2 regions of the Bacillus sp. EB106-04-04-XG123 genome follow, and region 2 is predicted to be linked to the other one. Evidence: riboswitches for the same ligand, from Rfam matches in the RefSeq annotation. Region 2 holds a riboswitch; the other holds the start of a gene.
The links. Region 2 has a riboswitch for S-adenosylmethionine ahead of AC3WTB_RS06370 (methionine ABC transporter ATP-binding protein). Riboswitches for the same ligand answer to the same signal wherever they lie in the genome.
Positions count from the first base shown of each region.

Region 1: it holds a riboswitch for S-adenosylmethionine, as region 2 does, so the genes downstream of both, metK (methionine adenosyltransferase) here and AC3WTB_RS06370 (methionine ABC transporter ATP-binding protein) in region 2, are expected to answer to the same signal.

Region 1 is NZ_JBYTDZ010000005.1:30,449-33,587, reverse strand. It holds gene asnB (asparagine synthase (glutamine-hydrolyzing)) at 1-670, opposite strand, end outside; gene metK (methionine adenosyltransferase) at 819-2,021, opposite strand; SAM riboswitch class I at 2,217-2,351, opposite strand; gene pckA (phosphoenolpyruvate carboxykinase (ATP)) at 2,578-3,139, shown strand, end outside.
Region 2 is NZ_JBYTDZ010000002.1:179,716-182,854, forward strand. It holds gene AC3WTB_RS06365 (methionine ABC transporter permease) at 1-391, opposite strand, end outside; gene AC3WTB_RS06370 (methionine ABC transporter ATP-binding protein) at 384-1,409, opposite strand; SAM riboswitch class I at 1,564-1,672, opposite strand; gene AC3WTB_RS06375 (SCP2 sterol-binding domain-containing protein) at 1,775-2,116, opposite strand; gene AC3WTB_RS06380 (thioredoxin family protein) at 2,237-2,539, opposite strand; gene AC3WTB_RS06385 (ribonuclease M5) at 2,552-2,896, opposite strand; gene AC3WTB_RS06390 (YusG family protein) at 3,028-3,139, opposite strand, start outside.

The DNA.
Region 1 (3,139 bases), on a different contig from region 2:
TCCAGTAAGTCTTAAATTCAATCTCCTGTCCTGGGCGTAAAGTAAACTGATGACCAGGCTCAACTTTGTGCACCTTTTGATCAAGTGTATTTGGCTCAGGTACGAACTGAAATGACATGTATTGCTGTAAGGATGTCTCATCAAACAAAATGTTCTCGTTCACTGCCATCAAGCTTTTGCGTTCAGACGCAAAGTACACTTGCTCATCCATTTGTGTAAAATAAAGCGGTTTGATGCCAAAAGGATCTCTTGCGCCATATAATAATTGCGCTTCTTTATCCCAAATTAAAAATGCAAACATGCCGCGAAGCTTTGAAGCCGCTTCTTCTTTATAATGACGGTATGTGGCAAGAAGTACTTCCGTATCTGAATCTGTGCTGAATGAATAGCCTTTTTTCACAAGCTCTTCCTTCAGCTCCACATAGTTATAAATTTCTCCGTTGAAAATAATCCAGTACTTTTCATCTTCATAAGAAAGCGGCTGCTTTCCGTGCTCAACATCTATAATACTTAAACGTCTAAATCCAAATCCTACATGCTCATCATGAAAGTAACCCTCATCATCCGGACCGCGATGAACGATGAGACGATTCATTTGTTTAATTAGCTCTTCCTGTTCAGTAGTTTCGGACAATGGACGGTGATTAAATACACCAACAAACCCACACATATTATTGCCTCCACGTTATGTTATTTCTTAAAAGTAGACCTATAATTAGACAGTATTTTGTCCGATTTTGTTTCACATTTTTTCGCTTTTTACAGATTTTTTTTTAATCAAAAGGAAAACCGCTTAAAATAAGCGGTTTTCTATGTTGTTATTGTCCCAATGCTTCTTTACGAAGTGTTTCGGCTTTATCCGTTTTTTCCCACGGAAGATCTAAGTCGTGACGGCCGAAATGTCCGTATGCAGCTGTTTGTTTGTAGATCGGACGGCGCAGGTCAAGCATTTTAATAATGCCCGCTGGACGAAGATCAAAGTTTGCACGAACCACTTCAATTAATTTTTCTTCAGAAGCTTTTCCTGTTCCGAATGTATCAATTGAAATCGATACAGGCTGTGCAACACCAATTGCATAAGCAAGCTGTACTTCACAAGAATCTGCAAGGCCGGCAGCTACGATGTTTTTCGCTACGTAACGAGCAGCATATGCCGCAGAACGGTCAACCTTCGTTGCATCCTTACCTGAGAAAGCACCGCCGCCATGACGAGCATATCCGCCATACGTATCAACGATGATTTTACGTCCAGTTAAACCAGCATCCCCTTGAGGTCCACCAATCACGAAACGGCCAGTTGGGTTAATAAAGTATTTTGTCTGTTCATCAATCAGTTCACTTGGAACGACAGGGCTGATGACATGCTCTTTTAAGTCACTTTGAATTTGTTCAAGCGTCACTTCTGGTGCATGCTGCGTAGAAATAACCACTGTATCAATACGAACTGGTTTGTTTTGCTCATCATATTCAACTGTCACTTGTGTTTTTCCGTCTGGACGAAGGTATGCAAGTGTTTCATTCTTGCGTATTTCTGTTAAACGGCGAGATAATTTATGCGCTAGGGAAATCGGCAGCGGCATGAGCTCTTCGGTTTCGTTGTTGGCAAAACCAAACATCAATCCTTGGTCACCTGCACCAATCGCATCAATTTCTTCTTCAGTCATTGTTCCTTCACGTGCTTCAAGCGCTTTGTCTACACCTTGCGCAATATCAGCAGACTGTTCATCAATTGATGTAAGGACCGCACATGTTTCCGCATCAAAACCATATTTCGCACGTGTGTAGCCAATTTCCTTAATTGTGTCACGCACCGTCTTTGGAATATCGACATAAGTAGACGTTGTAATTTCACCGCTTACTAATACGAGACCGGTTGTAACAGAAGTTTCACAGGCAACACGTGCATTTGGATCTTTCTTTAAAATTTCATCCAAAATGCTGTCTGAAATTTGATCACAGATTTTATCCGGATGTCCTTCTGTCACTGATTCTGAAGTAAATAAACGACGATTTTGACTCATAATGGCTATTTCCTCCTGTACAAGACCACATCATCCCAAGATGAGGCCTCCAATATGATACGGAACTCGTTCCCTCTTATATTTAATAACGTTTATATTAGAGATGTTATTGGCAATTTGTTCATATGATATCCCAAAAATAAAAAAACCATTTCCTTCATTGCGAGGAAAGGGTCTGAGATCGCATGCCTTTCACTCTTATCGCTCAAGGTGTTCTTGTACCTTGCATCAGGTTAGCACCTTGGTTTCTCAGCATGTTCATGCCTTTTTCATAAGAAACCGGTTGCTGGGCTTCATCGGGCCTGTCCCTCCACCAACTCGGGATAAGAGTATCCGTTCAATAAGATATCTTATCTTAAACCCTTGCGTCATGTCAATGCTTCATAAGAATTATCTCCCTCTTTTTTCTCCTCATCATTAGCATCACCAAAAAGCATATTTTCATAGCAGAAATGAAAAAACACACACAAAAATTTTTAAATAGTATAGACTATTATTATTAATGTGTTATACTAATCGAAACAAACAAATTCAACGGTAAAGGAAGGGTTTTTTTATGAACTCAGTGGATTTAAAAGAAGATTTGCAGTCATTGCTCTCATTAGAAAATACGCACCAAAATTTATCTGTTCCGAAACTTGTTGAAAAGATTTTGGCACGTAATGAAGGCGTTTTAACATCAACAGGAGCTGTCCGCGCGACAACTGGAGCCTACACAGGACGTTCGCCTAAAGATAAATTTATCGTCAAAGAAGAAAGCTCTGAGCATAAAATCGATTGGGGTCAAGTCAACCAGCCGATCTCCAAAGAAGCATTTGACCGTTTATATACAAAGGTTGTGTCATACTTAAAAGAACGTGATGAACTATTCGTCTTTGAAGGGTTTGCAGGCGCTGATGAAAGATATCGTATGCCGATTACAGTTGTAAACGAATTCGCATGGCACAATCTTTTTGCCAAGCAGCTATTTATCAGACCTGACGGGTCAACACCTTCTTCAAACGAAAAACCTTTCACCATCTTATCTGCACCGCACTTCAAAGCGGATCCTGCAACAGATGGCACAAACTCTGAAACGTTTATCATCGTTTCTTTTGAAAAACGCACGATTCTTATCG
Region 2 (3,139 bases):
TTGATCGTGCTGCTTCAATGACTCCTTTGTCTACCTCACGCAGTGCAATTTCGACAAGACGTGCATAGAATGGAGCTGACCCTATGACAAGGGCAGGGAGTGCTGCATTTGGGCCAAGAATCGTGCCCATAATGAGTTTTGTAAATCCTAATAATAGAATGATTAGAATGATAAAAGGAATCGATCTGAAAATATTGACGACTGCCCCAATGACGGTGTTAATCGGTTTATTTTCCCAAAGACCGCCTTTACTCGTTAGAAAGAGTAATAGTCCAAGGATAATACCAATGGCAAAGGCAAATGCCAATGAAATCAGTGTCATATACACCGTTTCACCTGTTGCACTCCAGATGACGTCTAAATCAACGTTCGGAAACCATTTCTCAAACATGTGTCATCACCTCGATTTCAACCTGTTTGCTTTGGATATAGGCGATGGCTTTTTCTACCTCAGTCTCTTCTCCATTAATGTGGATAAAGAGTGTTCCAAACGCGCCTTCCTGCGTTTGAGAAATCTTCCCTTGAAGGATGTTCACATCGACATGAAACGATCGAATGATTTCTGTGATCAGTGGCTGCTCGGCAGAATCACCGATAAAGGACAACCGTACGACCTGACCTTCTTTTACTCGCTCTAGGACGTGCTCGATTGTTTCTTTCGCTTCCTCTGGTTCCGCAAGCTGTTTCACAAATCGCTTCGTCATTTCTTCCTTCGGCTGTCTGAAGACGCGCAATACTTCGCCTTCTTCGACAATACGTCCATTTTCCATGACTGCGACGCGATGACAAATTTTGCGAATGACGTGCATTTCATGTGTAATGAGCACAATCGTGAGCCCTAATCGTTTATTGATATCCGCCAAAAGCTCAAGGATCGAATCGGTCGTTTGCGGATCTAGCGCAGATGTCGCTTCGTCACATAGAAGAACCTTTGGATCATTCGCTAATGCCCTCGCAATGCCGACACGCTGTTTTTGCCCGCCGCTAAGCTGAGACGGATACGCATTTTCTTTTCCTTCTAAACCGACCAATTTAATCAGTTCATTCGCACGTTCTCTCCGTTTTGATGTCGGTACCCCTGCGATCTCAAGCGGGAACATAATATTTTGTCTCACCGTTCTTGACCAAAGTAGGTTAAAGTGCTGGAAGATCATGCTGATTTCTTGTCTTGCTTTCCGAAGTTTCGCATTCGATACTTCATTGATCCGGTTGCCTGCCACTTCAACAATTCCTTCTGTTGGCAGCTCCAGACCGTTTAATAGGCGAATAAGCGAGCTTTTTCCTGCACCACTATACCCGATAATTCCGAATATTTCACCTTTATCAATATTCAAGTTGACGTCTTTTACGGCATCAACATTTCCGCTTTTTGAATGATACGTTTTTGATACATTCTGTAAATGAATCACAGTCTGATCACCTGCTTTCTTGCTGAATCTATAGGTTTCCATCACATACGTTATTTATTCTTCTTTCTGTCATGACTCTAGCCTGACGCCAGGTCAGTAAAAAAGACCTAACTGCAACGCAAGCAGAAAGGCCTTTTATGTCAATTACGCCTTTCTCTCATCTTTCAAAGCGCTGCGGCTTTGAGTGAATTGGCACCAATTTCAGCTATGCTGACGGTTGCCGGGTTTCATAGGGCACGTCCCTCCACCTCTCTTAATAAGAGAAAATATGTTGTTTTATGTGATGTTCATGTTTTTACTAACGTAGAATATCATGCTATCTGAGATATGTCAACGCTGTAAATCGCTAATTTCCAAGTAAACAACTACGTTATCATTTTTCGAAAAAAACCGTTCGTCAGCCAAAGCACTGCCTCTAGTCTAAGGAGCGCACGGAATGACCCTTTGACTTTGACTTGTCCTCTGCTGATTAACTGCTGTAAGGACATATCTCCATCTAATAATTGTAGAATCTCTTTCCTCTCACCATAAAAGATGAGATCCGATAACTCAATTGCAGGTAGTTTCTTCACTTCACCACGTTCATCCACAATCAATGTACAAGAGTCAGTTTCCGCCTCAAATGTAATCTTCAAGGATGATGATGAGAGCAGCGGTTTTAATAGTAAACGCTGCCCTGTGTTACCATGGGCTTTCACATTTTCCACATGTATAACCTCCCTGTCATTTGGTTATACATAACATTTCTCTACAAACATCTTCTTGTCCTTTATAAATAACTCGACAAATTTTCAAATGAATTTCTTGAAATATGACAAAAAACCGCTTTATTTAGCGGTTTCAATCATTTCATGAAGATATGGAACAGAGTGAAAGGCATAGCCTTTTTGCACCAATTCTCCTTTTTTAAACAGTAGAAAGCAAGGAACACTCTCGATCTCAAATGCTTTTGCAAAGCCTGGTGAATAGTTTAAATTGTTTTCGTAAAATGGCACATCCGGCTGCATGGCGTCTACGACTGCCAGCATTTTCTTTGCCAGCTGGCATGTTCCACAAAACGGTGTATATAAGTATAAAAGAAATAAATCGTCCTCTATCTCTTTGAATTCGTGTTCTTCAATCTCTTTCATATACGTCCACCCTCATAAATATTTCGAATGAACATCAATGTTTGCAGCTAATAGGATAGATGCAATGTGGGCTGACGGTGAAGCGGCCACTTCGCGGTACGTTCTGTCGACAAAAAGATGAAGTGCTTCAGGGAATTCTTTTCGAAATTGCTTCCGCAGTTTGTCGCCTGCATCGTCACTGTCTGCTAATATGTAAACGTCTTTCCCCAATAAATCGTCCACAAGCTGGTCCAGCTTCGATGTACTGATCGTGCCATTGGTGCAAATGATGGTAACAGGTTCACTTATGACTTCTTTCAGCTTTTGTTTGTCTGTTTTACCTTCTACAATGATGACCTTTTCTATCTCGACATTCATCACGATCACCCGGCCCTTTTGACGTTGATTCACTTCTTCCTTAGATTACAATCTTTCATCCAGGTTGTAAAGATTGGGCGCCTCGTCATCAAAAAGACTGCAGTTTTTGTTCACTGCAGTCTCCTCTGTGATTAGCACCACCCATTTTCATCGTCACAGTCTACATATTTTTCTGTCCCATCGGTCAATGTATCCGTTAGACGATAAAAACGATTTTGATCATAGGAATATCCCGATTTCAGC